Regions from separate parts of the Streptomyces clavifer genome, predicted to be linked through region 1. Evidence: riboswitches for the same ligand, from Rfam matches in the RefSeq annotation. Region 1 holds a riboswitch; each other region holds the start of a gene.

Evidence for each region. Region 1 has a riboswitch for cyclic di-AMP ahead of OG927_RS17410 (M23 family metallopeptidase). Riboswitches for the same ligand answer to the same signal wherever they lie in the genome.
Region 2: linked by a shared signal. The riboswitch ahead of OG927_RS24785 (M23 family metallopeptidase) and the one ahead of OG927_RS17410 (M23 family metallopeptidase) in region 1 are both predicted to bind cyclic di-AMP.
Region 3: linked by a shared signal. The riboswitch ahead of OG927_RS13340 (LysM peptidoglycan-binding domain-containing protein) and the one ahead of OG927_RS17410 (M23 family metallopeptidase) in region 1 are both predicted to bind cyclic di-AMP.
Region 4: linked by a shared signal. The riboswitch ahead of OG927_RS29225 (M23 family metallopeptidase) and the one ahead of OG927_RS17410 (M23 family metallopeptidase) in region 1 are both predicted to bind cyclic di-AMP.

The regions. Positions count from the first base shown of each region.
Region 1 is NZ_CP107793.1:4,018,869-4,024,245, reverse strand. It holds gene OG927_RS17420 (PrsW family intramembrane metalloprotease) at 1-1,141, shown strand, start outside; gene OG927_RS17415 (aldo/keto reductase) at 1,283-2,227, opposite strand; gene OG927_RS17410 (M23 family metallopeptidase) at 2,416-3,456, opposite strand; cyclic di-AMP (ydaO/yuaA leader) riboswitch at 3,468-3,620, opposite strand; gene OG927_RS17405 (PP2C family protein-serine/threonine phosphatase) at 3,855-5,012, opposite strand; gene OG927_RS17400 (MerR family transcriptional regulator) at 5,146-5,377, opposite strand, start outside.
Region 2 is NZ_CP107793.1:5,645,165-5,650,541, reverse strand. It holds gene OG927_RS24800 (bifunctional acetate--CoA ligase family protein/GNAT family N-acetyltransferase) at 1-146, opposite strand, end outside; gene OG927_RS24795 (HPr family phosphocarrier protein) at 311-592, shown strand; gene OG927_RS24790 (GntR family transcriptional regulator) at 762-1,466, opposite strand; gene OG927_RS24785 (M23 family metallopeptidase) at 1,689-2,495, opposite strand; cyclic di-AMP (ydaO/yuaA leader) riboswitch at 2,509-2,677, opposite strand; gene OG927_RS24780 (M16 family metallopeptidase) at 2,869-4,251, opposite strand; gene OG927_RS24775 (M16 family metallopeptidase) at 4,278-5,377, opposite strand, start outside.
Region 3 is NZ_CP107793.1:3,111,169-3,116,545, forward strand. It holds gene eno (phosphopyruvate hydratase) at 1-1,213, opposite strand, end outside; gene OG927_RS13340 (LysM peptidoglycan-binding domain-containing protein) at 1,497-2,195, opposite strand; cyclic di-AMP (ydaO/yuaA leader) riboswitch at 2,196-2,366, opposite strand; gene OG927_RS13345 (transglycosylase family protein) at 2,657-3,637, opposite strand; gene OG927_RS13350 (cytochrome P450 family protein) at 3,743-5,143, opposite strand; gene OG927_RS13355 (nucleoside triphosphate pyrophosphohydrolase) at 5,140-5,377, opposite strand, start outside.
Region 4 is NZ_CP107793.1:6,715,248-6,720,624, forward strand. It holds gene OG927_RS29205 (aspartate aminotransferase family protein) at 1-268, shown strand, start outside; gene OG927_RS29210 (helix-turn-helix domain-containing protein) at 328-996, shown strand; gene OG927_RS29215 (DUF6126 family protein) at 1,068-1,241, shown strand; gene OG927_RS29220 (tyrosine-protein phosphatase) at 1,313-2,122, opposite strand; cyclic di-AMP (ydaO/yuaA leader) riboswitch at 2,547-2,701, shown strand; gene OG927_RS29225 (M23 family metallopeptidase) at 2,706-3,644, shown strand; gene OG927_RS29230 (SGNH/GDSL hydrolase family protein) at 3,941-4,756, shown strand; gene OG927_RS29235 (GNAT family N-acetyltransferase) at 4,834-5,280, shown strand; gene OG927_RS29240 (STM4011 family radical SAM protein) at 5,261-5,377, opposite strand, start outside.

The DNA of each region.
Region 1 (5,377 bases):
GAATCTGCTGTTCGCCTTCGCCTGGGGTGCGTGTGCCGCGGCCCTGGTGGCGATCATCGCCAACTCCTTCGCGACCCGCTGGATAGCCACGGCCACCGCGGACCCGGCCAGTGCCGACACCCTGGGGGCCACGGTCGTCGCCCCGGTCGTCGAGGAGAGCGCCAAGGCCGCCGCCGTCCTGCTGATCTTCCTGTTCCGCAGAAGGGAGTTCGGCGGTGTCGTCGACGGCATCGTGGTCGCCGGGTTCACCGCGACGGGTTTCGCCTTCACCGAGAACATCCTCTATCTCGGCAACGCCTTCGGCGAGGACCAGGAGCTGGGCACCACGGGCCTCGCCTCGGTCACGGCAGGGACCTTCTTCGTGCGCGTGGTGATGTCGCCGTTCGCCCACCCGCTCTTCACCGTGCTCACCGGCATCGGCTTCGGCATCGCCGCGCTCGGCGGCCGGCGCCGCCGGGTGCGCCGGATCGTGCTGCCACTGCTCGGACTCGTTCTCGCCATGGGCATGCACGCCCTGTGGAACGGCTCGTCGGCCTTCGGACCGTACGGCTTCTACGCGGTGTACGGGGCCTTCATGGTGCCCGCCCTCGCCCTGGTGACGTGGCTGGCGATCTGGTCGCGCCAGCGGGAACTGCGTACGCTCTCCGCCGAGCTTCCCGTGTACGCGTCGGCCGGCTGGCTGACTCCGGCCGAGCCGCTCGCGCTGGCCTCGATGCGGGCGCGGGGGATGGCCCGCGACATGGCCAGGCACTGGAACAGCCACCCGGACCGGTCCCGGGGCAGGGCGGCGGCCCGTGCGGTCGCGGAGTACGAGTCGTTCGCGACCTCGCTGGCCGTACTGCGCCACCGGGCCCGCCGCGACGGGGCCGGCCCGGACTTCGCCCACCGGGAGCAGGAGCTGCTGCACCACCTGTGGCAGCGCCGGGACATCGCCGGGCCGGCCCTGACGTACGCGGCCCGTGCGACGGGACGCGCCCGCGCCCACCGCGTGCCGCCGCCGTACCCCCGCCGGCCGCACGGCGCGCCGTATCCGCAGCACCAGGTCCCCGCGCCGCACCGGCACTACGGCGGCTACAACCCGTATCTCCAGCCGGTCGCGCGGCAGCCGGGCACGGGCCACGGGCCGGTACCGCCCGGGTAGCGGACCGGCGTCACCACGGTGCCGCCACCACCCGGGCAGTCCGCCACCACCCGGGCAGTCCGCCGGCGTCAACACCGGGCCCTTACCGCCGGGGTGAAGCCACATCGGCGTCTCCCTGGGCAGCCGCAGCGCTCCCCGGTGTCAGGCGGACGCGTCGGTGAGCTCCGCCAGCTGCTCCTCGGTCAGCCTCAGGTCGGCCAGGGCCACCAGCGCGGGCAGCTGTCCGACCGTACGGGCGGAGGCGATCGGTGCGGCGACGGTCGGCCGGGCGGCCAGCCATGCCAGTGCGACCGTGGCGATCTCCGCGTCGTGCTCCCGGGCGACCTTGTCGAGCGCCGCGAGCACCGTGCCGCCGCGCTCCGATTCCAGATGCCGGCCCGCGCTCCCGGCCCGCACGCTGTCGACCTCCGTGCCCGGCCGGTACTTGCCGGTGAGGAAACCCGAGGCGAGGCCGGAATAGGGAACGGCTGCGAGCCCCGCGCCGGCGGCCGTGTCCAGGAGCGCGCCCTCGTAGGTGTCGCGCGAGACGAGGTTGTAGCGGGGCTGCAGGGCGGTGTAGCGGGCCAGCCCCTCGCGCTCGGAGAAGTCCAGGGAGGCTCGGAGTCGCGCGGGGCTGATGTTGGAGGCGGCGATCTCCCGCACGGTGCCCGCCTTCACCAGGTGGTCGAGCGCGGTGACGATCTCCTCGACGGGGACGCTCTCGTCGTCGAAGTGCGTGTAGAAGAGGTCGATGTGGTCGGTGCCGAGCCGGCGCAGCGACGCCTCGGCGGCAGCCTTGACGGTGGCGGCGGAGAGTCCCTTGTACGCGGGGTGGGCGCCGGCCTTGGTGGCGACGACGATGTCGTCGCGGTTGGCGCGGGCCGCCATCCACCTGCCGATGATCGTCTCCGACTCACCGCCCTCGTTGCCCGGGGCCCAGGAGGAGTAGGCGTCGGCGGTGTCGATGAAGTTGCCGCCCACCGCGGCGTACGCGTCGAGGACGGCGAAGGATTGGTCCTCGTCCGCCGTCCAGCCGAAGACGTTGCCGCCGAGGGCGAGGGGGAATACCTGGAGGCTCGAAGAACCGAGCGGGCGCAGACTCGTCATACCCGGGGCCAACCGGTCTGCGGAGGACGCTATTCCGCATCCCCGGGGCCAACCGGTCCACGGAGGACGCTATTCCGCCGAGCCGCTCCGCACCCCGGGCGGGCCCGCGTGCCGCAGGCCGACGGCCCTGACGTCGGGGGGTGTGCGTCAGGGCCGCCGGGGTGCGGGTGCGCCGTGGGGCGCGGGGCTCAGATCGTCAGGCCCTTGCCGCGGAGCCAGCTCAACGGGTCGACGCCCGTGCCGTCCGGGGTGTGGATCTCCAGGTGGAGGTGGGGGCCGGTGACGTTCCCGGTGGCGCCCACACGGCCGATGGTGTCGCCCGTGCTGACCTTCTGGCCGGCGGTGACGTCCATCGAGGACTGGTGGCAGTACCAGATCTCCGTGCCGTCGTCGAGCACCAGGACCGTGCGGTAGCCGTACGAACCGGAGTAGCCGGCCGACTTCACCGTGCCGCTGTGCACGGCCTTGACCGGGGTGCCGGTCGGAGCCGCGAAGTCCAGCCCGGTGTGGTAGCCGGAGGACCACAGCGAACCGGCCTGGCCGAAGGTCGAGGTGATCGTGTAGGAGGACGTCGGGACGGCGTAGCTGGCGGCGAGCTTGGCGAGGCGCTCGGCCTCAGCCTTCTCCGCGGCCTTCTTCTCCGCCGCCTTCTTCTTCGCGGCGGCCTCGACCTCGGCGTTGCTCTGCTGCTTCGTGGCCTGCGCAGCGGCCTGCTCGGCGGCGGCCTTCTCCTCGGCGGCCCTGGCCTCGGCCGCGGCTCCGGCCTGCTGCTGCTCGGCCTGCTGGAGGATGCGGGCGCGCAGCGCCTCACCGGCGTCGGTGGCACCCTGCTCGGCCTCGGCGGACGTGATGCCGGCGGTGGTGAGCGGGGCGGCCTGGGTGGTCGTCCCGGTGTCCGCTTCGGAGCCGCCGGACATGAAAGCGCTCACGCCGGGAAGGGACTTGGCGTCGGGAAGACTGTCCGCGATGGAATCGGGAAGGGAGATGGAGACCGGCGGTTTGCTCTGCGCCGTGGCCATGCCACCCGCGCCGACGGCCGCGATGACGCCGACGCCGAGGACGGTGGAGCTACGGGCGAGACCGCGCTGCTTGGCTACGCGGTGCCTGCCGCGCACGGGACGGATGGACTCCTCGGTGGGATTCCATTCCTCCCACGTCCGCTCCTCGTCACCGGCCATGCCGGTCCTGAAGGGTGACGGGGCCTCGGGGGCAGGCTGATTGGACGCCACGTGGGCGCACTCCTTTCCTTCCTTCTCGCCTACCGGGTTAGCTGACGGGTTCGGAGCAGGAAGGTCTCCTACGGGCCCCTTCGTCTCTCACGAGACACAGGTGCCCGATTCACCCCATGTAGGTGGTTCCCCGGTTCCCTTGCGGAATTCGGCGCTCGCGCACGGTGTCGCCTCTGGCGACGACTGGGACAACCGCGCTGCGTTATCGAACGTTAATAGACACCGGGGCCCGATTCCAAGCTGTTCCGATTGATCGTTCAGCACTCTGGCCGGGACTTCAGGGTGGAAAACGGTCGTAAACGGTCGAGTTGAGTATTCCCACTCCGGACACGAATTTCTGACGGTTAGTCAAATGTTATGCGGAGCGGTACCTTTCGACTACGGACGGTGGTAAAGGGTCATTCACTGCCCCTCCCCACGATCTTCACCGTCGTGCGCCGCTGCGGCTGCCCCCGCGCGGGCCGGCCCACCGCGAGCAGCGCCAGGTCGTCCGTCGCGCGTCCACCGGTGTGCAGCCGTACGTCGTCGGTGAGCGCGGAGAGCAGCTCCTCGGGTCCCGGGAAGATCCGGCCGCGCAGCCGGGCGGCCGGATCGTAGAAGACCCCGTCCGCGTCCCGCGCCTCGGAGAGGCCGTCCGTGAACGCCAGGAGCGTGGCCCCCGCCGGCAGCTCCCACTCGTCCGACCGGTCCGGCCACACCCCCAGGTCCATCCCGATCGGCAGCGCGGGTGCGGTCGGCGCCAGCACCTCCAGCGCCCCGTCGGCGTGCAGCAGGATCGGCTCGGGGTGACCGCGGTTCACGATCCGCACCGCACCCGCGCCCACGGGGATCTCGGCGAGCACGACGGTGACGAACCCCTCCATGGAGTCGAGCCCGCCGCGTCGGCTCCCCTCCCGCGCCAGCGCCCGCTCCAGCCGCTGTGCCACGCCCTCCAGCGACAGCTCCTGCTCGGCCGCCTCACGGAAGGCACCGATCACCACGGCCACCGCCTCCACGGCGTCCAGCCCCTTGCCCCGCACGTCCCCGACGACCAGCCGCACGCCGTGCGGGGTGTCCGCGACGGCGAACAGGTCGCCGCCGACGAACTCGTCCGCCTGCGCGGCCTCGTACCGCGCCGCGACCAGCAGTCCGCCGATCCGGTCGTCCGGTGTCGGCAGCACCGCGCGCATCGCGGTCTCCGCGACGGCCCGGGCCGAGGCGAGCTGCTCGTTGCTGCGGCGTACGACACCGTTGATGACCAGGGCGAGTGCGGAGACGGTGATCAGGGTGAGCAGATCGGTGAGCGGTACGACCTTGGTGATCAGGCCGTCCGAGAGCCGGATCGCGAGGACGGCGAGGGTCGCGGCCACCCCCGTACGGACGGTGCTCGCCAGCGAGAAGAACGGGGCGGCGATCAGTGGGGCCGCCGCGAAGAGCGGAACGGCCGTGACGGCGGTCGGGGTCACGAGGTCGAAGACGATCCCGACCCCGATCATCAGGGTGGGCAGCGCACGCACGAACCGCCGGGCCCCGACGCCCTCGCCGGCTCCGCCCCGCCGACTGTCCCGCTTCCCCACCTGTGCACTCCTGCCCGGTCCGCTCACGGCTGCGGACGGTACCGCGATCCACCCGGGCCGGCCGGAGCCGCGCCGTGCGACGGCGCGTCGTCGGCCGAAGGGGGGAGCGCGCCGGAGCCCCGCCCCCCGGAGGTCAGTCGGTGAGCCGGTGCTGCGCGTAGATCGTCAGTGCATCCCGTACGAAGACGGCGGTGCCGTCTCCGTACCGATCGTAGTTCTTCCCGAAGCGCGGATCCGCGACATACATCCCGGCGAGGCCGGTGACGTACGACCGGGTGACCGTCGTCGTGCCCGCGAGCCAGGCGCAGTGGCGCCCTGCGATGTGCTGCACCGCCTCGCCGCCGGCGTCCAGACCGGCCTCCCTG
Region 2 (5,377 bases), 1.6 Mb from region 1:
ACCTGCTCGTAGAAGCTGACCAGCCGGTCGGCGTCGTCCGTGGTGATGGGCCTGATGCGCGCGGTGCCGCCGTCGCGGAGCACCACGTCCGCCTCCCAGTGATCGGGGTACGCATGATGCGGACTCTGCTCCGGCGTGGGCTCCATGGGCAAAGCCTACGGCCCGCCGCACCGGTAGCGGAGGGTTCGGTGCGCGGGCACGCTGAGGGAGCCGGCGCGGCGGTGGCCCGCAGGCCGGAGCCCGGGCACAGCAGTGCGCACTGCATGAGAGACTGGTCTAGACAACCTATTGATACGTGAAGGGCAGAACCATGGCTGAGCGCCGCGTCAACGTCGGTTGGGCCGAGGGCCTGCACGCCCGCCCCGCTTCCATCTTCGTCCGTGCCGCCACGGCCTCCGGCGTCCCGGTGACGATCTCCAGGGCCGACGGCACCCCGGTGAACGCCGCGTCGATGCTCGCGGTGCTCGGCCTGGGCGCGCAGGGTGGCGAGGAGATCGTGCTCGCGTCCGAGGCGGACGACTCCGAAGTCGCCCTGGACCGTCTGGCGAAGCTGGTCGCCGAGGGGCTCGACGAGCTCCCGGAGACCGTCTGATCCGACCGGCCCGCACCGGATCGATTTCTGCGGCGAAGCCGCGGCACCCCTCGGGGAGCCGCGGCTTTTCTGTTTCCGGAACGGGGCGGGAAGATCGCACGCCGACCGGAATTACGGCAGCATAAAGAAAGCCCTGCGTTAATTACCTTCTTTGTATACGGCGCAATTGTTAATGACGGACGCCCGCGATGTTTACGGCGTGTTGCGAAGTCCTCACCCGGGGCGGATCCGCCGCGTGCCCGGGGCGGTCCGTGCGGCGCAGCCGGTGTGCGGCCGTGGCACGCTCGGTGTGCAGGGTGGCGAGCGCCCTGGCCCGCTCCGCGTCACCACGCGCCACCGCGTCCACGAGAGCACCGTGCTCGGCCCAGGAGTCGGCGGGCCGGGCCGGCTGCTCGACCGCGTACATCCAGGCGATCTTGTGCCGGAGCTGGGTGAGCAGCGCGATGAGCGCGGGGCTTCCCGAAGCCTGGGCCAGCGTCTCGTGGAACCAGCCACCGAGAGAGCGCAGGTCCTCCCCCTCGCCGCGGCGCACCCTCTCCTGCCCCAGCCTGACCAGGCCTCGGAGCACCTTGAGGTGTGCCTCCGTGCGTCGCTGCGCGGCCCGGGCGGCACCGAGGGGCTCCAGGAGCATCCGTATCTCCAGCAGGTCGGCGGCCTCCTGTTCGGTGGGCTCGGCGACGCACGCCCCCGCGTGCCGACGGGTGACGACGAACCCCTCGGACTCCAGGGTGCGCAGCGCCTCGCGCACCGGGACGCGGGAGACGCCGTAGCGACGCGCGAGCACCTCCTCGGTGAGGCGGCTGCCACGCTCGAAGACACCGGAGACGATGTCGTCACGGATTGCCGTGCATACCGAATGCGCAGGAATGCGCATGTCCGAACCTCCGCCTTAATCCCCGCGCAACGCGGCCGATCGACGCCTGTTCTGTGACTCTATTGCAATCAGCCAGAATTTCCGAAGGCGGAGCGGAATCCATGCATATCTTCTGTCCTGAAAGCACTTCTGCTCAGCTTCGGCCCGTACCTTCTCCGGCAGCACGACGAAGGCCCCGGCGGTGCCGGGGCCTTCGTCGTCAGCGGAGTCGTGCGAGGCGGGTCAGACCTGGACTCCGTGGGCGCGGAGGTAGGCGACGGGGTCCATGTCGGAGCCGTACTCCGGCGTGGTCCTCGCCTCGAAGTGCAGGTGGGGTCCGGTGGAGTTGCCGGTCGAACCGGAGAGGCCGATCTGCTGGCCCGACGTGACGCTCTGGCCGACCGAGACCCCCATCGAGGACAGGTGGCCGTACTGGGTGTACGTGCCGTCCGCCATCCGGAGCACGATGTTGTTGCCGTACGCACCGCCCCAGCCCGCCTCGACGACCGTGCCGGCGCCGACCGCGACGACGGAACTGCCGGATGCGGCCCGGAAGTCCACGCCCGAGTGGCTGCCGGAGGACCAGAGGGCGCCGCCGGACTTGTAGCCGGTGGTCACCTGGGAGCCGGCGACCGGGAGGTGGAAGGCGTTCAGCCGGGCGCGCTCGGCGGCGCGGGCGGCGCGCGCCTCGGCCTCACGGGCCTCCTTGGCGCGGGCTTCGGCCTTGCGCTTCGCCTCGGCCTCGGCCTTCGCCCTGGCCTTGGCTTCCGCCTTAGCCTTCGCTTCGGCCTTGGCGGCGAGGTCGGCCTGGTGCTGCTGGGCCTTCGCCTGGGCGGCGATCTGGTCGGCGAGCGTGGAGTCGATCGCGACGGCCTGGGTCAGGCCGGTACTGCCCGCGGTGAGGGCCTCGGAGTCCGCGGCGAGGGCCGGGGAGGACACACCGCCGATGACACCGGTGGTGGCCAGGGCCGCGATGCCGGCGACCTGAGCGCTCCTGCGCGTCAGACGGCTCGGGGCACGGTGCTTCCCGGTGGCTCGGGTGAACGCCATGGAGGGGCTGATCCTTTCCTTCCTTCTCGCCTACCGGGTTAGCTGACGGGTTCGGAGCAGGAAGGTCTCCTACGGGCCCCTCCACCCCGTGCGAGGGCGCAGGCGTCCGATTCACCCCAGGGACTTCGTGGGTCCCCGGCTCCCCAGGCTCGCGCCTGACGGGGACTCGGCGATGGCTGTCCGGCGCCGCGGACGCGGCATATGTCTGGCGGACAGCCGGGCCGACGCTAGGCCGGGCGCCTTTCCGGCGCCAAACGGATCAGGTCTTTTGTCGCACATCCCACAGGGCATACCGCAACTCTCCCCCCAAAGGGGGCAAAAGGGAGGACCCCGGCGAGAACGCTCTCGCCGGGGTCCGTACCGCCCTGACACGTCAGCCGCTGACGACCGACACCTCTCCGATACCCAGCGCCCTGACGGGCTCCGCGATCTGGGCGGCGTCCCCGACGAGGACGGTGACCAGACGGTCGACCGGGAAGGCGTTGACCACCGCTGCGGTCGCCTCCACCGTGCCGGTCTCGGCCAGGCGGGCGTAGAGCTGGGCCTGGTAGTCGTCCGGGAGGTGCTGCTCCACCTGGTCGGCCAGGGTCCCTGCGACGGAGGCCGCCGTCTCGAACTTCAGCGGAGCCACACCCACGAGGTTCTGCACCGCCGTCTCGCGCTCGGCGTCCGTGAGCCCTTCGGCCGCCAGTGTGCGCAGGACCTTCCAGAGGTCTTCCAGCGCGGGCCCGGTGGACTCCGTGTCCACGGAACCGCTGATGGCGAGCATCGCGGCACCGGTCGCCCCGGAGGAGGATCCGGGTGCCGTGGAGCGCAGGACCTGCCCGAAGGCGCGGACCCCGTAGGTGTAGCCCTTCTCCTCCCGCAGCACGCGGTCCAGTCGGGAGGTGAGCGTGCCTCCCAGGCAGTACGTGCCGAGGACCTGGGCGGGCCAGACGCTGTCGTGCCGGTCGGCGCCGATGCGGCCGATCAGCAGTTGGGTCTGCACGGCCCCGGGGCGGTCGACGACGACCACGCGGCCGGTGTCGTCCGCGGTGATCGGCGGTACCGGGCGGGACACCCCGGCGTTGCCCGACCAGTCGCCGACCGTGTCGGCCAGCAGCGCGTCCAGGTCGACCCCGGTGAGGTCACCGACGATCACGGCCGTCGCGGTGGACGGGCGGATGTGGGCGTCGTAGAACGCGCGCACGGCCGCCGCGTCGATCCGGCGCACCGTCTCCTCGGTTCCCTGACGCGGGCGCGACATGCGCGCCGTCGTGGGGAAGAGCTCCTTGGAGAGCTGCTTGGCGGCGCGGCGGGCCGGGTTGGCCTGCTCGTGCGGGATCTCGTCGAGACGGTTGCCGACCAGGCGCTCCACCTCGCTCTCGGAGAAGGCGGGCGCCCGCAGCGCCTCGGCGACCAGGCCGAGCGCCTTGGCGAGCCGGGAGACCGGGACCTCCAGGGAGACACGGACCCCCGGGTGGTCGGCGGACGCGTCGAGGGTGGCGCCGCAGCGCTCCAGCTCGGCGGCGAACTCCTCCGCGGAGCGCTTGTCCGTACCCTCGGACAGCGCACGCGCCATGATCGTGGCCACGCCGTCCAGGCCCTCGGGCTCGGCGTCCAGGGGCGCGTCCAGGAAGATCTCCACGGCGACGACCTGCTGGCCGGGGCGGTGGCACCGCAGCACGGTCAGGCCGTTGGGCAGGGCTCCCCGCTCGGGTGCGGGAAAGGCCCAGGGCCTGGCCTCGCCTGCGGTCGGCTGCGGGTGGTACTGCATGGCTACTCCAGTCACGGCGGCGTCGGTCACTTGTCGGCCCCCTCGTGCGCGTCGGTGCCGTCCGTCTCGTCGGCCGGCTCGACCGGCTCGTAGACCAGGACGGCCCGGTTGTCGGGACGCAGGTGCGCCCGGGCGGCCTCCTGGACCTCCTGGGCGGTGACGTCGAGCACCCTCCGCACCGCGGTCAGGGCGAGCTGCGGGTCACCGAACAGGACCGCGTACCGGCACAGTTCGTCGGCGCGGCCCGAGACCGTACCGAGCCGGTCCAGCCACTCGCGCTCCAACTGGGCCTGCGCCCGTTCCATTTCCTCGGGCGTCGGGCCCTCCGCGGCGAACCGGGCGAGCTCCTCGTCGACGGCCGCCTCGATCTGCGGCACCTCGACGCCACCGGACGTCTTGACGTCCAGCCAGCCCAGGGAGGGGGCTCCGGAGAGCCTGAGCAGCCCGAATCCCGCGGCCACCGCCGTACGGTCGCGGCGGACCAGGCGGTTGTGCAGCCGGGACGACTCGCCCCCGCCGAGCACGGTCAGCGCCAGGTCAGCGGCGTCGCACTCACGCGTGCCGTCGTGCGGCAGCCGGTAGGCGGCCATCAGGGCGCGCGCCGGCACCTCCTCGTGGACCACCTCGCGCAGCTGCTCGCCGATGGTGCCGGGCAGCGTGCCGTCGCGCGGCGGCTGCTTGCCGTCGTGGGAGGGGATGGAGCCGAAGTACTTCTCGATCCAGGCGAGCGTCTGCTCCGGGTCGATGTCCCCGACCACCGAGAGCACCGCGTTGTTCGGCGCGTAGTACGTCCGGAAGAACGTCTGCGCGTCCTCCAGCGTGGCGGCGTCCAGGTCCGCCATCGAACCGATCGGCGTGTGGTGGTACGGGTGGCCCTCCGGGTACGCGAGGGCCGTGAGCTTCTCGAACGCCGTGCCGTACGGGACGTTGTCGTACCGCTGGCGGCGCTCGTTCTTCACGACGTCGCGCTGGTTCTCCATGGACTCCTCGTCGAGCGCGGCGAGCAGGGAGCCCATCCGGTCGGCCTCGAGCCACAGGGCCAGCTCCAGCTGGTGCGTGGGCATCGTCTCGAAGTAGTTGGTGCGCTCGAAGCTGGTGGTGCCGTTGAGGGAGCCCCCGGCCCCCT
Region 3 (5,377 bases), 910 kb from region 1:
TGCGCAGCAGCTGGTTGTACTTGGCGACACGGTCCGAGCGGGCCGGGGCGCCGGTCTTGATCTGACCGCAGTTCACGGCGACGGCGAGGTCGGCGATGGTGACGTCCTCGGTCTCACCGGAGCGGTGGGACATCATGCACTTGAAGCCGTTGCGCTGGGCGAGCTCGACGGCGTCCAGGGTCTCGGTCAGCGAACCGATCTGGTTGACCTTGACGAGCAGGGCGTTGGCCGAGCCCTCCTCGATGCCCCGGGCGAGGCGCTCGGGGTTGGTGACGAAGAGGTCGTCGCCGACGATCTGCACCTTGGCGCCGAGCTTGTCGGTGATGACCTTCCAGCCGGCCCAGTCGTCCTCGTACAGCGGGTCCTCGATGGAGACCAGCGGGTACGCGGAGACGAGCTCCTCGTAGTACTCGGTCATCTCGGCGGCCGAGCGGGACTTGCCCTCGAACTCGTAGGCGCCGTCCTTGTAGAACTCGGACGCGGCGACGTCGAGCGCGAGCGCGATGTCGCGGCCCGGGACGTAGCCGGCCTCCTTGATGGCCTCGATGATGAGGTCCAGGGCGGCGCGGTTGGACTCGAGGTTCGGGGCGAAGCCGCCCTCGTCGCCGAGACCGGTGGACAGGCCCTTGGTCTTCAGGACCTTCTTGAGCGTGTGGTAGATCTCCGCACCCCAGCGCAGGGCCTCGGAGAACGACTCGGCGCCGATCGGCGCGATCATGAACTCCTGGATGTCCACGTTGGAGTCGGCGTGCGAGCCGCCGTTCAGGATGTTCATCATCGGAACGGGCAGCAGGTGCGCGTTCGGGCCGCCGAGGTAGCGGAACAGCGGGAGGTCGGAGGCCTCGGACGCGGCGTGGGCCACGGCCAGCGAGACACCGAGGATGGCGTTGGCGCCGAGCGAGCCCTTGTTCTCGGTCGCGTCGAGGTCGAACATCGCCTGGTCGATGAGGCGCTGCTCGGTGGCGTCGTAGCCGACGAGCTCCGGGCCGATCTGCTCGATCACAGCGAGGACGGCCTTCTCGACGCCCTTGCCGTGGTAACGGTTGGGGTCGCCGTCGCGAAGCTCAATGGCCTCGAACGCGCCGGTGGAGGCGCCGGACGGAACAGCAGCACGTCCCGTGCTGCCGTCGTCGAGGCCAACCTCGACCTCGACCGTGGGGTTGCCCCGGGAGTCGAGGATTTCCCTGGCTACGACGACGTCGATGGACGGCACGAGGCATCTCCTTCTGGGATATGACACTGGTTGTGCAGGGTCACTGTGGCCTTGCGACACGAGCCTAACCGGCCCGGCCCGCTGCGTCGGCCGACCGCCCGTCCCCTGGGACGAAAAAGGACCCAAGAGCCCGCATTACGGGCAAAGCTTCAGAAATTTACTGGCAAGTAACTACAAAAGTTGAACGAACACCACCGCCGGGCGCCCCGAAAACGCCCCCGGCCCGGGCGCGCACCGGGTGCGCGCGCCGGGCCGGGAACACCGCCGGGAGGACAGATCCCGGTTACTTCAGGTGGAGCTGCTGACCCGGGAAGATCAGGTCGGCGTTCTCGACGATGTCGTCGTTCAGCTTGAACAGCTTCTGCCAGCCGCCCTTGACGTCCTTCGCCCCGGCGATCGTGCTGAGGGTGTCGCCGGCCTTCACCTTGTACTCGCCGTCACCCTTCTTGACCTTGTCGCCGGTCGGGGTGGTGACGGTCTTCTCGGCCTTGGGGGCCGTGCGCGTCTCGCTGCGGCTGGCGGGCTGCTCGGCCTTGCGCTCCGGCTGGGCCGCCTTCGGCTCGGCCTCGCTCTTCGCGGAGCCCGTGTCGACGCCCGGGTCCACACCGTCGTTGGTCAGACCGCCGGCACCGGCGCAGGCCCAGGCGCCCGGGCCCTGCAGGTCGAGGAGCTTCTCGGCGGTGGCTATCTGCTGGGCCTTGCTGGCCAGGTCGGCACGGGCGGCGTACTGGGTACCACCTGCGGCCGCCCAGCTGGACTGCGAGAACTGCAGGCCGCCGTAGTAGCCGTTGCCGGTGTTGATGGACCAGTTGCCGCCGGACTCGCACTGCGCGACGGCGTCCCAGGTCGCGACGGAGGCGGCGGAGGCACCGGTGGCACCCATCAGCGGAACGGCCACGGCCGCGCCGGTGACGCCGGCCAGGGTGGCGATGCGGACGGCCTTGGACGGGCGGCGGTGCTTGCCCTTGCTCGAAAGCAGCATGGTTCTCCTCACCGACGCCTACGAGGTGAGCTGTCGGGTTCGGGCCTGTGAGTTGCCCGGTCACCCGCACTGGCGGACGACTTCACCCCCAGCCGGCCCTCGCCCGTCTTCCGACGGCCGGGTCCGGCACTTACCTGGGTCCCCCGCTCCTGCCTACGGCGCTTTACGCGTCTGTCCCCTTCGGCCGACGGCAGGATTCGGCGTGACGGTCGAAGGTGCCCGCGGTGCGAGCGGTTCCGACCGTAAACACACGCAACGCCTACATTCAAAGATGGACATAACTGGCAATCAGCGCTTACCACCTCCGAGGGTGGCACCGTTTCCGCAGGTCGGAGGCGATGCGGGCCGAGTGGGCGGGCGAGGCGCGCCAGTTCAAGCAAAGAGACCCATGTCTCACTTACGCATAAGTGGACATAGGCCTCTGAACTACCCCTGATTTCGGGGTGTTTTCCCGCTTTTGATCAGTTGGCGACTGCAGCCTCGGCGCCGGACTCCTCGTCCGCCGCGGCGGTGTCCGCGTCCGCCTTCGGGGCCAGGTCGAGACTCTGGCCGGGCAGGATCAGATCCGGGTCGGAGCCCAGCTCCGCCTTGTTGGCCTCGTAGAGGCCGCTCCAGCCGCCGGGCAGCTTCTGCTCGTCGGCGATCGCCCAGAGGTTGTCGCCCTCACGGACGGTGTAGGTCCCGTCCGCGACCGCCGCCGCACCCTCGCGGGCCTCGGAGTCGCCGCGCGAGGCGTGCCGGCCGGCCTCGCGCTCGCCCCTCAGGTCCGTCCCGGTGCTCGCCTCGGGGGCCGGTGCGCCCCGGTGCTTCCCGCCGGTCTCGCCACCGCGCTCGGAGGTCCCCGCCGCCTCGGACGCCTCGGGGGACGGGGTGGCGGAGGGTGACGAGGACTCGGACGCGGCGGACCCGGTGGAGGCGTCACCCTTGCCGGACTTGCCCTTCTTGTCGCTCTTGCCCTTCTCGTCCGCCTTGTCCGGCGTTTCGGTCGAGGCGGCGTCCGACGGGGCCTCCGTGGCCGTGGGGTCGGCGGACGGGTCGCCGCCCGGGTCGACGCCCGGCAGCGTGCCGTCCAGCGCGAGCCCGGAGATCACCGCACAGCTGGGCCACGCCTGCGGGCCCTTGTCGTCCAGCACCTTCTCGGCGACCGATATCTGCTGCGAACGGCTCGCGAGGTCGGCGCGCGCGGCGTACGCCGTACCGCCGTAGGCCGACCAGTCGTCCTGCGAGAACTGCAGGCCGCCGTAGTAGCCGTTGCCGAGGTCGGCACTCCACATGCCACCGCTCTCGCACTCGGCGACCCGGTCCCAGGTCGAGGCTTCTGCGGCGTGCGCGCCGGTCGCGCCGAGCAACGGGATGGCGATCGCCGATCCCGTCACGCCTGCGGCGACGACGATCGCGGGTGCCTGACGAGGGCGGCGGTGTCTGCCATTCGCGGAGCCCATGGGATTGCCTTCCGTGTGACTGACGTGTGACGGGTAAGTCGAACGGTGAACCTAGCCGTACTCGAACGTGTGTCACAAGTCGATGCAGCGGAGATCACGTAAAAGTCACAGAGTTGACAGAGTGTCACTTTTTTCGGACGGATGTCCGGGTTCGAACTCCACGGGAAGAGTGCGCAGTCCGCGCATGATGAGCCCGCCCCGCCAGCGCAAATCGGCAGGTTCCGCAGCGAGCCGCAGGTCGGGGAGGCGTCTCAGCAGTGTGGCCAGTGCCGCCTGACCCTCCAGCCGGGCCAGCGGCGCACCCAGGCAGTAGTGGATTCCGTGCCCGTATCCGAGGTGCTGATTGTCACTCCGTGCAAGGTCCAGGGTGTCCGCATCGTGGAAGCGTTCCGGGTCCCGGTCGGCGGCCGCCAGCACCACGAGAACGGGATCGCCGACCGCGATGTGCCGCCCTCCCAGCGTCACGGGTTCGGTGGCGTAGCGCCACGTCGCCATCTCCACCGGGCCGTCGTGGCGCAGCAACTCCTCGATGCCCGTGGCCAGCAGGTCCGTCTCGCCCGCCGCCAGCGAGCGCTCCAGCCGCATCCGCTGTTCCGGATTGCGCAGCAGGGCGTACGTCCCGTTGCCGATGAGGTTGACCGTGGTCTCGAATCCGGCGAAGAGCAGGATGAAGGCCATCGCGGCGGCCTCGTTCTCGGTGAGGTGCTCGCCGTGGTCGCTCGCCCGGATGAGTCCCGAGATGAGGTCGTCGCCGGGATTCTCCCTCTTGCGGTGGATGAGTTCGGCGAGGTAGCCGCGCATCTTCTTGACCGACCGGGCCACTCCGCCGCGCGGCCCGCCGCCGTGCCGGATCATCATCCCGGCCCAGTCCCGGAAGTCGTCCTGGTCCTCGGGAGGCACCCCCAGCAGGTCGCAGATCGCGTAGATGGGCAGGGGGAAGGCGAAGTCATGGATGAGGTCGGCCTTTCCCTCCTCGATGAAGGCGTCGATGAGGCGGTCCGTCAGCTCCTGCACACGCGGCGCGAACTCGGCTACCCGGCGCGGGGTGAACGCCTTGGAGACGAGCCGGCGCAGCCGGGTGTGGTCCGGCGGATCGATGTTCAGCAGGTGCGTCATCAGCTCCGCCTTGCGCTCCCCCGGGATACCCGTCTTCCCCTTGGCGCTCGCCGGTCCGGCGTGGTGCGCCGGGTTCTTGGAGAGCCGGGTGTCGGCGAGCGCCTGCCGGGCGTCCGCGTACCGGGTCACCAGCCATGCCTCGACGCCACTGGGCAGCGTGGTGCGGTGCACGGGGCTGTGCTCCCGGAGCCAGGCGTAGGCGGGGTACGGGTCGGTGGCGAACTCCCAGGTGAAGAGCTCGGGCCCGGCGTCCGCGGGCCCGGCGGGGGCCGCGGACTCGGGGCATACGGGCGCGACGTCCCCGGAGGCGCCCTGCGGGGGCTCTCCGGGGGCGGGGGTGCTGTCCTTGGGGGCTTCGGGTGCGGGGGTGCCGGCGGGGCTGTCGTTCACCCCTCAACGTTATCCGGAGCGGCCGGGTGGCCCTCCGCCGCCCGGATCGCGTCCCGGTACGTGCGGGCGGCGGCCCGCAGGGCGGCCTCCGGGTCGGTCCCGTCCTGCTCCGCGCGTACGGCGAGGGCCAGCAGCTGATAGCCGATGGAGTCGCCCGCGGGGAGCGCCACGTCCAGTCCCGCCTGACGGGCGCGGCTGCCGAGCTTCGCCGCGAGGGCGAGGCCCGGCTGGCCC
Region 4 (5,377 bases), 2.7 Mb from region 1:
CCGCTGGACCATGCTGCAGGCGGCGCGGAAGGGCCTCTTCGCACAGATGGTCGTGGTCCCGCTGCTGCAGAGACACCGCATCCTCACGCAGGTGTCCGGAGACCACCTGGAGGTGATCAAGCTGATTCCGCCGCTGGTCATCGGGGAGCGGGAGGTGGACCGCTTCGTGACCGCTTTCAGCGCGGTCATGGACGACGCGCACGACGGGGGCGGGCTGATGTGGGACTTCGGCAGGACCTTGGTGAAGCAGGCGGTGGCCAACCGCTGAGCTCTTGCCTCTGAGGTAAGAAATTTGCCCGAGAGGAAAGATCCTGGCTCAATGAATGTATGAAACCTCCCGAAGGAGGGGTGGCCGACGATCTGCCGGGGGTCGCGCCGCGCCTGCGTGACCTGCGTCGCGACCGGGGCCTCACCCTGGAGACCGCCGCCGGGCGGGCGGGGCTCTCCCCGGCCCACCTCTCCCGGCTCGAGACGGGCCGAAGGCAGCCCTCGCTCCCCATGCTGCTCGGACTCGCCCGCATCTACGGTACGACGGTCTCCGCACTCCTCGGGGAGATGCCGCCCGAACGTGACGCGATCGTCCGCGGCGGTGCCGTCGGCGGAGGGGCGATCTCCCGCCCCGGAGTGGCCCCCTTCGAAGGGTCAGGCGGAGGCTTCGGCGGTGCCGAGGCCGACGGCTGGCTGTACCACCAGGCCGGCGCCTCGGGCCGTGCCATGCAGGCGCTGCGCGTCAGCGTCCCGTACGGGGCACAGAGTGATCTCGTACGCGTCCATCCCGGCGAGGAATGGCTGTACGTCCTCGACGGGCGGTTGCGGGTGACCCTGGGGGAGACCGTGCACGACCTCGGGCCCGGTGACAGCGCGCACTTCGACTCGCTCACCCCGCACCGGATCGCCGCCCTCGACCGGGGAGGCGTGCGGCTGCTCTTCGTCCACACACTGCTGCAGAGTCCCGCAGCCGAGCTGTGCCTGGGCGGCGAGGTCCACCGGGTGTGAACCCCGCCCGTCCCGATACCCCTCAGATCCTTCGTTCCCCTCGGCCCGAGCGGTCGAAAGAGAGGACTGTCATGTCCGATTCAGCAGACTACGACCCGCTCACGCCCCGCAGGCAGAAAGGCACGGACACGCAGGAGCGGAAGATGCCCCGCGGTGTGGTCATCCGGCTCTTCGCGTACCTGGTGGCCGGGCACGTCATCGCGGCGTTCCTCTACGTCCTGTTCACCGTGGCGGGCAAGAGCTGACCCGCCGGACGTGGCGGGGGAGGGTCTGCCGCTCACGGTGGAGGTGGGGCCGGCTCGCCGGCGCCTCGGCCCTACGCGTCCTCGACGAGGCGCTCGCGCAGACGCTCGCGGGTGGCGGGCGTCAGCTTCAGGCCCTCGGTGAGGTAGCGCTCCGTGCCGCCCCAGGTCTCCTCGATCGCGGTGAACGCGGCGGCGAGGTAGTCGGGGTGCGCGCCGAAGAGCGGATTGAGCAGCTCCATCACCTCGTCGGACATCCCCGCCGACGAGGTGTCGCTGCGCCGCACCTTGTAGCGGCGGTGCGCGTCGTTGGACTTCAGGTAGTCGGCCTCGATGGCCTCCTTCTCGACCCCGACCGCCAGCAGCGAGACCGCGATCGACAGGCCGGCCCGGTCCTTGCCCGCCGCGCAGTGCATCAGCGCGGGAACGCTGTCCTCGGCCAGCGCGTGCAGCACCCTGCTGTGCTCGGCCGTGCGGTCCGTGATGATGGACCGGTACGAGGCGATCATGCGGTCGCTGCCCCTGCCGTCGGCGAGGATCGAGCGCAGTTGCTGGATGTTCCCGTCACGCACGAGCCGCCAGAACTCGGCGCCGTCGGCGGGGTCGGAGAGCGGGATGCTGACGTTGCGGACGCCGGGCAGCTCCACGTCGAGGCCGTCGAGCTTGTGGTCCGCCGCGTTGCGGAAGTCGAAGACCGTGTGCAGCCCGAGGCCGGCGAGGAACGCGGCATCGGCCTCGGTGGCGTGCGCCAGGTGCCCGCTGCGGTAGAGGCGCCCGTGCCGCACCTTCCGGCCGTCCACGGTCGGGAGCCCGCCCACGTCGCGGAAGTTGCGGACACCGGTCAGCTCGGTGTCGGTCGGCGGAACCTCTGGCAGCTGCGTCACAAGGACTCCTGAAGTGTCTGGCGTCGGCGCCTCTCGCCGACGAGGGCACGCTCGCGACGATACGACATGGATTCATCGGGCAACCGTCTCGGTCTTCGCCCCGTTTTCGGCCCGGTCCGAAAGGAAGAGAAATCGCGCCATGTCCGTATTGGTGTATTTAGCAGAACATGCCCCGCTTGTGCGGGAGATGGGCGGCGGCAGGTGAGCGGGATCATATCCGTGACGGTGTGTGGCGGAACCACGGGCGGGTATTCCGGACGCCGCGCGGAAAGCCAAGATCCGTAATCCACGGAGTGTGACCGGAATTCCGGACGGGAAAGGAGGGGCGGATTCCGGTCCGCAACCGGCGGCTTGTTCCCGGCGTCCCGGCTCGCCTACGGTCACGGTCAATCCGGACGGAACGCCTAATCCTGCCGCCGCCCGGAATCCGCACCGACCTACGTGTGGCAGGAGCGGGGGAACCAGGCAAGCCGCCGACCGGAGGGATCCGGGACGGCTCGGGGTCAAGTCGCGTCCAGCGCGGCCGGGCATCTCCAGCCCGAACCCGACAGCTCACCTCGCAGGCGCCGGAGAGGACATCCCCATGCCCGCAAAGGGTAAGCACCGTCGTACGAAGACCGGCCCGATCTCCCGTGGCGTCCTCGCCGCAGGGACCGGCGGCGCCGTTCTCGCCCTTCCGCTGATCGGCGCCACCGGTGCGCACGCGGCGGAGCAGGCCGCTCCCGCCGCCAAGCCGGCGGCCGCGGCTGCGGCGCACAGCGCGCCCGCCGCCTCGGTGGCGAAGAAGCAGAGCGCGCCCAAGACCTACTCCGTGGTCTCGGGCGACTACCTGTCGAAGATCGCGGCCGACCAGAAGCTCAAGGGCGGCTGGGAGAAGCTGTACAAGGACAACCGGGACGTCGTCGGCGACAACCCGAGCCTGATCCTCCCGGGCATGAAGCTGACCCTCGGCGCCAAGGCGTCCGGCCCGGCGGTGCAGTCCGCGCCCAAGGCCGCGCCGTCCGAGGCCGCCCCCTCGAAGGCGGAGGCCACCCCCGAGGCGGCCGCTCCGGTCGAGAAGAAGACGACGGCCACCAACGCGTCCGACTCCTCCGCCGCTTCCGAGAGCAACAGCTCCGGCTGGACCTCCCCGGTCGCCGACGCCAACGTCACCACCCAGTACCGCGCCTCCGGCGCCAGCTGGTCCAGCGGCTACCACACGGGCTCCGACTTCCAGGCCGCCTCCGGCACGAGCGTCCGGTCCATCGGCCCGGGCACCGTGGTCTCGGCCGGCTGGAGCGGTTCGTACGGCAACGAGGTCGTCATCCAGCACAGCGACGGGATGTACTCCCAGTACGCCCACCTGTCGTCGCTCGACGTCTCCGCCGGCCAGACCGTCACCGGCGGCCAGCAGATCGGCCTCTCCGGCTCCACCGGCAACTCCACCGGCCCGCACCTCCACTTCGAGGTCCGCACCGGCCCGAGCTACGGCTCGGACGTCGACCCGGTCGCCTACCTGCGCGCGCACGGCGTCTCCATCTGAGGGGCGTCTCCGGGCGGGCGTCTTCCCGCGAGGCTCTCCAGCTGAAAGCCCTCGGGTGACGTCTCGATATGAGCATCCCGATGTGGGCGTCTTCATGTGAAGGCCTCCATGGGACACGGCCGTCGGTCGGCCCGAAAGTTCGACAGTTCGCCGGGAAGAGGGGCGGTGCGCGGCGGCGCACCGCCCCTCTTCTTATTCCGGCTTTACCAAAACCTGACCGGGTGGTCTTTCTCACCACCCGTCAACCCCCCATTACGGTCGCGTAGGTCACATTCAAAGGTGCAGGATATGCACTTGTGGCAGACGATTCGAGAAACACACAACGAGGCATCATCGGGTCGTACGCGGCGATCGGCGACAGTTTTACCGAGGGTGTCGGGGACCTGGGTCCGGATGGGCGGCTCCTCGGCTGGGCGGACCGCTTCGCGGTTCTCCTCGCGGACCAGCTCCTGGTTCCCGGGGTCCCCGAAGGCCCGCACGGGAACTTCCGGTACGCCAACCTCGCCGTACGCGGACGGCTCCTCGACCAGATAGTCGAGGAACAGGTCCCCCGCGCCAGGGAACTGGCACCGGATCTGGTGACCTTCTGCGCGGGCGGCAACGACATCATCCGGCCCGGCTCCGATCCGGACGACGTGGCCGAACGCTTCGAGCGCGCGGTCGCCGATCTGACGCAGTCCGTCGGCACCGTCATGGTCACCACCGGCTTCGACACGCGGCATGTGCCGGTGCTCCGTCACCTGCGCGGCAAGATCGCCACGTACACCGCCCATGTCCGCTCCATCGCCGACCGCTACGACTGCCCGGTCCTGGACCTGTGGTCGCTGCGGTCCGTGCAGGACAGGCGCGCCTGGGACAACGACCGGCTGCATCTCTCGCCCGAGGGCCACACCCGGGTCGCGCTGCGCGCCGCCCAGGTCCTGGGACTCGACGTGCCGGCCGACCCCGACCAGATGTGGCCGCCGCAGGCCCAGCGCGGGACGCTCGAAGTGCGGCGCGACGACATCCACTGGGCACGTGAGTACCTGGTCCCGTGGATCGGACGACGCCTGCGCGGCGAGTCCTCCGGCGACCACGTCGAAGCCAAGCGCCCCGACCTGCTGCCGCTGTGAGTTCCCGGACGACCGCCCGGCTCCCGGCGGCGGCCGCCTCGGAACGGACCGGTCCGCCGGGAGTACCGGAGTGGGAGCTGCGCGCCGCACGGGCCGATGACGTCGAGGCGGTCGCGGAGCTGCGGGCCGTCGTCATGCGCGCGGACCTCGAGCGCCTCGGACGCTACGACGAGCACCGCGTGCGGCAGCGGCTGCGGGACTCGTTCTCCACCCGGCACACGTCCCTCGTGATCGCCGGCGGCCGGTTCGCGGGATGCGTGACCGTCCGGCCCGCCGGCGACGGGAAGCTGCTGGAGCACTTCTACCTGGCCCCGCAGCACCAGGGCAGGGGGCTCGGATCCGCCGTTCTGCGTACCGTGCTGGAGGGCACCGACCGGGAAGGCGCGACCGTGCGTCTGACCGTCCTGCGCGGCAGCGCCGCACGCCGGCTCTACGAGCGGCAGGGATTCGTCATGGAGGCCCAGGACCCGGTCGACGTCTTCATGGTGCGCCCGGCGGGCCCGGTCACCGCTCCGCGAGCCTGACCGGCGACAGATCCAGGGTCTGCCGGCGCGCGGGGATCCGCTCCAGGACGCCGCCCGCGAAGACGTCGTACAGCGGCAGCGTCTCCAGGTGCACATA